Linked DNA regions of Oleomonas cavernae. The protein of the gene in region 1 binds, or shares a complex with, the protein of each later gene. Links are inferred from orthologs where the notes say so. Each region holds a gene or a part of one and is shown on either strand. Other genes may lie near its edges.

Region 1 (5,731 bases):
GCCGTCCGGCGCCGCGCGCAGGGCCTTGAGAAACTCCAGCCCGTTCATCACCGGCATGTTCCAGTCCAGCAGGATGAAATCCGGCAGGTGGGCGGCGCAACGGTCCAGCGCCTCCTTGCCGTCCCCCGCCTCGTCGACGGCAAAGCCGATCTCCTCCAGCATCCGGCGGGCAACCTTGCGGATGACGCGTGAGTCATCGACGACGAGGCATGATTTCATCACGGCAACTCCGGACTTGACCAACTCAAGCGGCACGGCGGCCATCCAGGGTATGGCGCAGGGATTCAAGCAGGCCGTCGCGATCGCCCTTGGCGATATAGTCGACGAAGCCGACCTTGCGGCCACGCTCGAAGTCGGCCGGGGCGGTACGCGACGACAAAGCGATGATCGGCGTATCGCGCCAGCGCCCCTCGCGGCGGATGGTGGCGGCGAATTCGAAACCGTCCATGCCCGGCATCTCGATATCGGACACGATCAGGTCGAACTCGGCGCCCTGGTCGCGCAGCTTCAGGGCGGCATCGGCATCGACGCTGGTGGTCACGTCATAGCCGGCAACGGACAGCACCGGCACGATCATGTTGCGGAAGAACGGGCTGTCGTCGACCAGCAGGACCGAGCGGTGGCGCAGCGCCGCACCGGCATCGTCGGCGGCCGAGCGATGGAACCAGTCGTCATAGGCGAGCGTCAGGTAGTGCGCGACATCGATCATGCCGGTCGCCTGGCCTGCAACCACCGCCGTGCCGATCAGGCCGGGACGGGAAGCCTTCAGTTCGACATCGAGGCGATCATCGACGATGTCGATGATCTCGTCGACGGCCAGGCCCATCGCCCGGTCGCCGTCGGCGAACACGATCACCGGCTGGCCGCCCTGCTGGCGCAGGCGATAGTCGGGATCGGCACCGACGATCGGCATCAGCTTGCCGCGATACTGCACCATCGGCCGGCCGTTCGAGTGCTCGATCCGCGCCACCTCGATTTCTTCCAGGCGCGCGACCAGCGCCAGGGGCACCGCCTTGCGCTCGGCGCCGCCCGCCCGGAACACCAGCAGCGAGGTGGTATTGCCTTCACGCTGGCCGACCGCTTCCGCCGCCGCCGTCTCATGGGGATCGCGCAGGGCCTCGCCGGTGCGCTGGGCCAGGCCGTTGGGATCCAGGATCATGATGACGCTGCCGTCGCCCAGGATGGTGTTGCCCGAGAACAGGGCATTGTCGCGCAGGATCGAGGCGACCGGCTTGACCACGATTTCTTCCGTATCGAAAACCCGGTCGACGGCGATGCCGAAGGTCTGCGTGCCGACCTGGGCGACGATGATGAAGGCGCTGGTCGGCCGGGGCGCGTTCTCGGGCACCAGGCGCATCGCCTCGGCCAGGAAGATCAGGGGCAGCAGGCGGTTGCGCAGGCGCACCACCGGCGTGCGGTTGATCACCTCGACCTTGTGCTCGGACTCAGGGCTGGTGTGGACCAGTTCGACGACGCCGATCTGCGGCACCGCGAATTTCTCGCCCGCGCATTCGACGATCAGGGCCGAGACGATGGCCAGGGTCAGCGGGATCTTGATCTGGAAGCTGGTGCCCTTGCCCGGCGCGGTCTTCAGGTCGACGGTGCCGCCGATCTTCTCGATATTGGTCTTGACCACATCCATGCCGACGCCGCGGCCCGAGACGTTGGTGACCTTGTCGGCGGTGGAAATGCCGGGATGGAAGATATAGCGGCCCAACTGGGCGTCGGTCATGGCATTGAGCTCGGCCTCGGTCGCCAGCCCGGCCGCCGCCACCTTCGCCTTGATCCGCGCCAGGTCCAGCCCGCGCCCGTCGTCGGCGATCTGGATGATGATATGGCCGCCTTCGTGATAGGCGTTCAAGGTAATGCGGCCCGTCTCGGGCTTGCCGGCGGCACGGCGCTGCTCGGGCCGTTCCAGGCCGTGATCGGCCGAGTTCCGCACCATATGGGTGAGCGGATCCTTGATCAGCTCCAGCACCTGGCGATCCAGCTCCGTCTCGGCGCCGATCATCTGCAGGTCGATCTTCTTCTTCAACTCGTGGCTCAGGTCGCGGATGACGCGCGGCAGCTTGGCCCAGGCATTGCCGATGGGCTGCATGCGCGTCTTCATGACGCCTTCCTGCAACTCGCTGGTGCATAGGGACAGGCGCTGCAAGGGGCCGGCAAATTCGGTGTCGCCGGCCTGGCGCACCATCTGCAGGAGCTGGTTGCGGGTCAGCACCAGTTCCGAAACCATGGTCATCAGGTTTTCAAGCAGGTCGACCGAGACCCGCAGGGTCTGGTTGCCGACGTTGCCGTCGCCCCGCGCCTCGGCGGCGTCCGGGGCGATTTCCGCCATTTTGGCCGCCGGGGCCTCGGGCACTACCGCGGCGGTTGCCGCGGCCTCGGCCTCGGACAGGATCGGATCGATGCCGGCCGCGATCTGTTCGGGGCTGGGCGCCATCTGGAAGGCGGCTTCCAGCTCTTCGAGCGAGACCTCGCCCGGCTTCAGAACACGCGGCAGGTCGACCACCGGTGCCGGCAGCGGCACCACCACGGCGACCGGCGCCGGTGCCTTGGCGGCCCGTCCTTCGGCCAGATCGTCGAGGCGGGCGATCAGTTCCGCGTCGTCGCCCTCGGGCTCACGCTCGGTGGCCCCCAGCGCGGCGAGGATTTCCTTGATGCGATCCAGCGAGGCCAGGATCAGGGTCACCGCCTCGGGGCTGACGACCATCTCGCCGGCGCGGAACTTGCCCAGCACGTTTTCCGCCGCATGGGCAATCGTCTCGAGCCGCGGCAACCCCAGGAAGCCGCAGGTGCCCTTGATGGTGTGAACCAGGCGGAAAATATTGGAAAGAACCGGGCCGTTGTTGGGGTCCTGTTCCAGCTTGACGATTTCGACATCGACGACGTCGAGGTTTTCCGCGGTTTCGGTAAGGAATTCGCTGAGCAGGTCGTCCACGGGCACCCCCGGCCAAGGCGCGGCCGCCACGGGCGGCGGGCGCACAATTCTCTGTCTTGGCAACAGGGTCGGTCAGGGCCAGTAAAGATTCGATGAACAGGCGGGCCTGAGCGCTCAGGAAGCCTGCGCGCTCAGGCCGATGGTCACGGCCCCGTCGGCAGCGGCGGCGGTAACGACCAGCCCCTCGGCACCGGCCAGTTGGCGGGCCAGCGCCCCCGGGGCACTGCGCGGGTCCAGTTCGGCCTCGGCCCCGGCCAGGGCCGCCGCCAGGCCGGCCGGCAGGGCGCAGCGGTCGCCCTGGGCGACGAAGGTGGTGGTTTCGAGGTCGAGCGTCAGCCGCCCGCCCCGCGGCAGGCAATCCGCCGCGATCAGCGCCAGGGTGAACAGCAGGCGCAGTTGCTCCCGCGGGACGCCGTCGCGCGCGCCCTCGACGCCAAGGCTGATGCGCCGCCCCTGGAGCACCGGGGCAACGATGGAAACCAGTTCGTCGCGTGCCATGGGCACGTCGCCGCCGGCGGCACCGAAAGCGATGCGGAAGAAGCGCAGGCGCGCCGAAAGCTCGTTGGCGCTGTCGCCGATCAGGGCGATCGACTGATCGCGCAGATCGTCGTCGTCGGCCGCGTCGGTCAGCAGTTCGACCCCGTTCACCACGGCCCCTACGGGACCGACCAGATCATGGCAGAGACGCGAGCAGAGCAGACCGACGAGGCGCAGCGGATCGTTCATGGAGCGCGCTCAAACCCAATGAGTTGCCCCGGCAGGACGGCCGGGCGACAGTACGGACGAATCGAGATTAACCGAGCAACCCCATGAGCGCCACACCATGACGCGCCCCATCCCATGACCAGGCATATCGCCGCCAGCCTGTTCGCCCCCGGGGTGCGGGTTCGCCATCCCGGCCAGCCGGATTGGGGGATCGGCCAGGTGCAAAGCGTGGTCGGCGCACGGGTCACGGTGAATTTCGAACATGCGGGCAAGCGCCTGATCAATGTCGAGGTCGTCGACCTCCAAGTGGTCGATGACGGAAGCCGCGACCGCCACTAGAGTGCGCTTCGCCTATATCGTTCCCCTGAACCAACCGGAAGTGCCATGTCGCGTTTGGATGCCCCTGCCCGCGCCGAATTGATCGTCGCCCTCGCCGATCTTGCCCGCGAGGCCGGCATCGCGATCATGAAGATCTATGAAAGCGACTTCGACGTCCGCTCGAAGGGTGTGAACGATCCGGTCACCGACGCGGACCTGGCCGGCGAAGCCGTGATCCTGGCCGGTCTTGCCAGGCTGACCCCCGACATCCCGGTGGTCGCCGAAGAGATGGCCTCGGCGGGCAAGCTGCCGGCGGGCGATCCGGCGTCCTGGCGACACTTCTGGCTGGTCGACCCGCTGGACGGCACCAAGGAGTTCGTCAAGCGCAACGGCGAATTCACCGTGAACATCGCCCTGGTCGAAGACGGCGTGCCCGTGATAGGCGTGGTGCACACGCCCGCCAAGGGCTGGACCCATACCGGCCACGGCGCCGGCACGGCAATGGTCTACAAGGCGGGCCTGCCGCCCCAGGAAATCACCGTCCGCCCCGTCCCGCCCGAAGGCCTGACCGTGGTCGCCAGCCGCAGCCACCGCGACCACGAGACCGATGATTTCCTGGCCGGCTATTCGGTTGCTTCCATGGTCGCCGCCGGCTCGAGCCTGAAATTCTGCCTGGTCGCGGAAGGCCTGGCCGATCTCTACCCCCGCATGGGGCCGACCATGGAATGGGATACCGCCGCCGGCCATGCCGTCGTGCTCGCCGCGGGCGGCACGGTCAGCACGCTGGAAGGCGCCGCGCTGTCCTATGCCAAGCCCGGCTTCCGCAACCCGAAGTTCATCGTCAAGGGCGGGTGAGGCGTCTCAGCCGGCCAACAGCGGATGATCGATCAGGCTGGCCAAGGCCCATATGCCGAAGCCGACGATGGCGACGCCCGATATCTGGTTGATCAGCTTCAGGCCCCTGGTTTCCAGCTTGCCGCGCAGCAGGCCGACCAGCAGGGACAGGGTCAGCCACCAGGCGACCGAGCCGCCGAAGACCCCGGCGACGGTGATCGCGGCGTTGGAGTAGCTGCCGTCGCTGGCAAGGCCCGTGGAGGCGAAGACGGTGGCGAAGCCCAGGATCGTGATGGGATTGGTCACGGTCAGCAGGAAGGTACCGGCCATGGCGTGCGGGACCGAGCCCTCGTCGGCCTTCATGCTGCGGTCATGGGGTTCGGTGAAGAAGGTCCGCAGCCCCAGGATGACCAGGAAGATCCCGCCGAACAACCGCATCCAGCCGTCATGAGACAGCATCCAGTTGGACACCGCCGTCAGGCCGAAGGCGGCGACGACGGCGAACAGGCCATCGGCAAGGGCGCCCCCCACCCCGGCCATGAAGCCGTTCATGCGCCCCATGTGCAGGGTGCGGTGAATGCAGACGAGATTGACCGGTCCGACCGGCGCCGCAACGACGTAACCGACGACTAGGGCGCGGACGAACAGTTCTAAATCCATAATTCCCCGAACTCAGGACCGACGATCAAATCACGATCACGTCGTTGCCCGGCGGATCTGCATAAAGCTTTTCGACGAGATGTGCCCGGCGGGTCAAGGCCGCTTTCTGGTTGATGTAGCCCTTGTCGGTCATCTCGCCGCCATCGAGGCTGGCCGGCTCGGCCATGAACAGGACCCGTTTGATCGCGGTCGACGATCCCGGATTGGCCCGATTGTGGGCGCGCAGACCCTGGCGGACATGCTCGACCAGCTGGTTGGCGTTCAGCATGGTCT
Region 2 (4,611 bases), on another replicon or contig:
GGCGGCAAACAGGCGCGCCTTGTCGGCCAGCGGCGTCAGGCGGAAGGGCGGGGTGTCGGGGCGGAAGAACTGCCGGGGGTGCGGCTCGAAGGTCATCACCCCGGCCGGCGCGCCCATGGGCGCCGCGATCTGCTGGACCCGGGCGATCAGGCTCTGGTGGCCGCGATGCACGCCGTCGAAATTGCCGAGCGCCAGCACCGCCCCCTGGGCCGGGGGCGGGATGTCGTCGCGAAGATCAACGGTAAGCACGACTGCTTGAGGGATCAGGCGGCCACGGGCCGGCCGGGCACCATGATCGTGGCTTCACCCTCGACCACCACCTTGCCGCGCACGGTGCAGGTGGTGGCGAAGACGGCGCGCTTCTTGTTGGGGTCGAGCTCGATCACCTTGGCTTCGGCCACCACGGTGTCGCCGATCTTCACCGGCGCCTTGAACTTCAGGGTCTGGCCGACATAGACGGCACCCGGGCCGGGCAGCTTGGTGCCCAGCACGGCGGAGATCAGCCCGGCCGACAGCATGCCGTGGGCGATGCGCTCCTTGAACGGGGTGGTCGCGGCATATTCGGCGTCCAGGTGCACCGGGTTGGTGTCGCCCGAGACGCCGGCGAACATCAGGATGTCGGCTTCCGACACGGTCTTGGAGAAGCGGGCGGCCTGCCCGATGGTGAGGTCTTCGAAATAGATGCCCTGATACTGCGACATCATCCGCCCTTCATCTGCGTGTGCTCAAGGTGGGCGACCTTAATGGCGCCATAGGGCGGGTGCAAGGGCGGCCCCGCCTCACGCGCCGATATCGCGAAGCACGCCCTCGATTGCGTCGCGGTAATCGCGCGGCAGGACCCGCCGTCCCCATTGCGCCAGCCGCTTCCAGCGGCTGAGAGGGACACCGAGATCGGCCAACATCTCGTCGATGTTTCGAATGGAGAACGGGATGACGCTGGTTCCGCGGGCGTGATTGCCGTTGGTCCGAGCTTTCATGTATGCGAGTTCGAGAGCGACCTGCTCTCGCCGCTGCTCGACTGGCGGGAGTTGTAGCGCACCTGCCAGATACGCGGCGGTCCATACTGCGCCGATTTCGGCGTTGATGGTGCTGAACACAGACGAGTTGTAGCCGCAGAACGTCAGGTTCGGAACATCGTGCGGCAGAATCCGCCGGAACAACTCGAAGTTGCCGTCTTCATCATGGATGTTTACCGCCCCATCGAGAAACGGCACGGCCTGTTCGAATCCGGTCGCGGCGACAACTAGGTCAGCAGGAATGACTGCTCCGTCGTCGAGTTGTGCATTTCGCCCGGCGCCCAATGAGACGACTGCTCTGTCACGTTTGACGACAATAGCACCGGAGCGAACAGACTGAATGAAGCCGTCCGACATCATGCTGCTGGTGCTTTGGCCGATGTCCTCGAACCGTCCATCCGGTATCAAGCCCACATCACCGAGATGCTGGTCCGCGATCGTCAAGCGGCGGATGAGGGACCACGCCGGCCGGAAGACGCCGGGGTGAGCGAACATCGTTTCCGTCATGCGAGTCATTGCGATGTCTTCAATGTCTCGGCCCAGCATCCGCTTGGAACCCTTCCACAAGAGGCGCCGCGCAACGATCGTCACCGAGTCAGCGACCGTCGAGAGGGAGACAGCAACGTCGCACGCAGACTTGCCGTAGCCGACCACGATCACGTTCCGGCCGCGCGCCTCGTCCAGCGTCAGGCGCTGCGATGGCGCCTTGACGATGCCGCCAGACGCAGCGTAGGTGTCGGCGCCTGGCCACTGTAGAATCCGCGGCACGGAGAAGACTCCGTTGGCGACAACGAGGTGGTCTATACCGTGATTCTCGCCGGCTTCGGTCGTCAGCGTCCAACCGTCGGCGGTTGGCGCAGCATGCGCGATGCCCGTGCTCAACTTCAGGCTGTCAGCGAGGTCGAAGCGCTCGACATACGCCGCGATGTGAGACTGCCATTGCGCGGCTGACGGGAAGTCGGGCCATGAGCTCGGCGGCTCGTGATCGGTGAACGTATAGGTGTGACGGGTGTTTTGGGTCTTCAGGCCTGGATAGTGCCTCATCGTACTCCACACACCACCGACGTCAGGCGTTCGGTCGAAGGTCAAGACCTCATGGCCGACACGCCGCAACACTTTGGTCGCGACGAGTCCTGCAATGCCGGCTCCGACAACACCAATTCGCGCGGATCGAGTACCAGCCGCTGCCCTGCGCATCGATCGTCCGTTCAGCCTTTCCGGAGCATCGGGCAGCCCCGCTCGGTACGGAGGAAGCCTTCCAGCTCACATTTACCGGCACCTAGCGTCTCGTATCCGACATAATAGGCACGGATTTCAGCAATCTTCCCATCCCTGAACAAATACCATTCAGCGCCACGGATGGCCGGCGAGATGATGCCAAGGCGGTCCGGCAGCGGTGGCAACGGGGTCGAACCCCCCGCGAACAGTTTACCGTTTCTCAAGCATCAGCGGCGACGATCACCCTCAGTCGCCGCATCCGCGGCCCATGTTCGTGACAAAGCACAGGACCAGAAGCACATGTCCGTCGACCTGCAAATGCCGATCCTGATCGTCGACGACTACAAGACGATGCTGCGCATTATCCGCAACCTGCTGAAGCAGCTCGGCTTCGATAATGTCGACGAAGCCACCGACGGGCAGCAGGCGCTGTCCCGCCTGAAGGCCAAGCCCTACAGCCTGGTGATCTCGGACTGGAACATGGAGCCGATGACCGGCTACGACCTGCTCAAGGAAGTCCGTGCCGACGACCAGCTCAAGAAGACGCCGTTCATCATGATCACGGCGGAATCGAAGACGGAAAACGTCATCGCGGCCAAGCAGGCGGGCGTGAACAACTACATCGTCAAGCCGTTCAACGCCGAGACGCTCAAGACCAAGATGCGCGCCGTCCTGGGCGATTTCTGATGCTGGCCGACGCCCTCCATACCAAGGTCGGCGATCTGGTCGATCACCTGCGCAACACCCGGGCGACGCCGCCCAGCCTGGTCGACATCGCGGCGGTGACCGAGGTGCTGATCGGCACCATGCAGGCCTATTTCCGCTCGATCGACACCGAGATCTACCGGGAATTCCGCAATCTCTCTGACTATATCGCCCGGGCGCGGGGCGAGATCGCCTCGCTGCGTCCCAGCGACCTGAAGAACGAGCGGCTGCCGCGCGCCGGGCGCGAACTCGAGGCCATCGTCCGCTCGACCGAGGATGCGACCAACACCATCATGGCCGCGGCCGAGGCGATCATGGCCAGCGACCCGGCCCCGGCCGTGAGCGAGCGCTGCATGGAAATCTTCGAGGCCTGCTCGTTCCAGGACATCACCGGCCAGCGCATTTCCAAGGTGGTCGAAACCCTGACCTATATCGAGGACCGGGTCGCGCGCCTGAAAGACGCCCTGGGCGCCGAGCATGATGCACCGCCCCCGGAGGCCCCGCCCACCGGCGACCGCGCCCTGCTGAACGGCCCCGCCCTCGAGGGCGAGGGCATCGCCCAGGACGAGGTCGACCGCCTGATGGGGACCCCGGCGCCGGCCAAGCCCCAGGCCAGCCAGGCCGATATCGACGCGCTGTTCGACTGATCCCGCCGCCTCGACTATCCTTGGCGTCTTCTGGCCGGGGAGAATCGGGTGGCGGTTGATTTGACGGGCGTTTCGGAAACGCTGCTGATCCCGCTCTATGCCCAGTGGCGCGAGAACCGTCGCCGCCGGCCGGTCCTGCAGGACCCCAAGGTGGACGAGATCGTCGAGCGCCTAGGGGTCAGCTTCGCCAAATTCATGCCCAGCGCGGTCGAGCGCATCCTGATCGTGCTGCGCAAGAAGATCATCGACCGGCTGGTCGCCGATCACCTGCGCCGCCACGCCGGCCGCGCCGCGGTGATCAACCTGGGCTGCGGCCTGTGCAGCCGCTTCGACCGCCTCGACGACGGCAAGGTGACCTGGATCGACATCGACCTCGCCGCGGTCGAGCCGATCTGGCACGAGGCCTTTGCCGGTCACGACAGCCGGCGCCGCTTCGTGCGCGGCTCGGTCGAGCAGGCCGACCTGTTCGACACGCTGGCGGTGCCCCAGGGCGGGGTGCCCATCGTCATCCTCGAAGGCGTCTCGATGTATCTGTCGGAAGACAAGATGCGCGACCTGGCCGCTCGCATCGCCGCGCGCTTCCCCGGCGCCACCTTCGTCTTCGACATTCTCGCCTCGTGGATCGCCCGCGGCTCGGCCCTCTATCCCTCGATCGCGGTCACCGGCGCCCGCTTCACCTGGGGCCTGGACAAGCCCAAAACGGTCGAGTCCTGGGGCCCGGGCTGGCGCCTGATCGAGGATGTCTCGCTGGCCCGCCACCTCAACGCCGTCTATGGCCCGCTGGGCTGGCTCGGCCGCCTGAACCCGGTGCTGCGCAGCGCCTACCGGGTCCTGGCGCTGAAGCTCGGCCGCTAAAAGCCCTCTCCGCCCTTTGGGGGGCAGAGGGAACTACCACCTGAACCGATCGATCGCGGCGGTTACGTGGATGCCGTGGCTGTCGAGCACCTGGCCAAGCCGTGCCCCGTCCGGCGGGTCGTTCCACAGGTCGGCATGGACGCCGCCGGTCACCAGGATCGCGGGGATGC

Evidence for each region.
Region 2: the proteins of D3874_RS01980 (region 1) and D3874_RS14635 are in contact, whole or in part, in a solved structure (PDB 1A0O), measured with the Escherichia coli proteins. The link is inferred for Oleomonas cavernae from one-to-one orthologs.

Annotation. Positions count from the first base shown.
Region 1 is NZ_QYUK01000008.1:361,496-367,226, forward strand. Bases 45-3,249 are described here. They hold D3874_RS01980 (hybrid sensor histidine kinase/response regulator), read right to left. Parts: upstream 2,942-3,249; coding sequence 245-2,941; downstream 45-244. Other genes in these bases: D3874_RS01975 (response regulator), read right to left, coding at 45-264; D3874_RS01985 (histidine phosphotransferase family protein), read right to left, coding at 3,056-3,249. Outside these bases: more of D3874_RS01975, read right to left, coding at 1-44; more of D3874_RS01985, read right to left, coding at 3,250-3,667; D3874_RS01990 (DUF3553 domain-containing protein), read left to right, coding at 3,782-3,985; 3'(2'),5'-bisphosphate nucleotidase CysQ, read left to right, coding at 4,031-4,819; D3874_RS02000 (LysE family translocator), read right to left, coding at 4,826-5,458; D3874_RS02005 (AMP-binding protein), read right to left, coding at 5,484-5,731. UniProt on the Escherichia coli protein: Involved in the transmission of sensory signals from the chemoreceptors to the flagellar motors. CheA is autophosphorylated; it can transfer its phosphate group to either CheB or CheY.
Region 2 is NZ_QYUK01000011.1:2,249,667-2,254,277, reverse strand. What follows is about bases 1,497-4,227. They hold D3874_RS14635 (response regulator), read left to right. Parts: upstream 1,497-2,534; coding sequence 2,535-2,921; downstream 2,922-4,227. Other genes in these bases: D3874_RS14625 (class I SAM-dependent methyltransferase), read left to right, coding at 3,635-4,227; D3874_RS14630 (protein phosphatase CheZ), read left to right, coding at 2,921-3,586; D3874_RS14640 (flavin-containing monooxygenase), read right to left, coding at 1,497-2,213. Also shown: D3874_RS14650 (bifunctional riboflavin kinase/FAD synthetase), read right to left, coding at 1-249; D3874_RS14645 (MaoC family dehydratase), read right to left, coding at 264-704; more of D3874_RS14640, read right to left, coding at 780-1,496; more of D3874_RS14625, read left to right, coding at 4,228-4,441; D3874_RS14620 (TIGR01459 family HAD-type hydrolase), read right to left, coding at 4,475-4,611. UniProt on the Escherichia coli protein: Involved in the transmission of sensory signals from the chemoreceptors to the flagellar motors.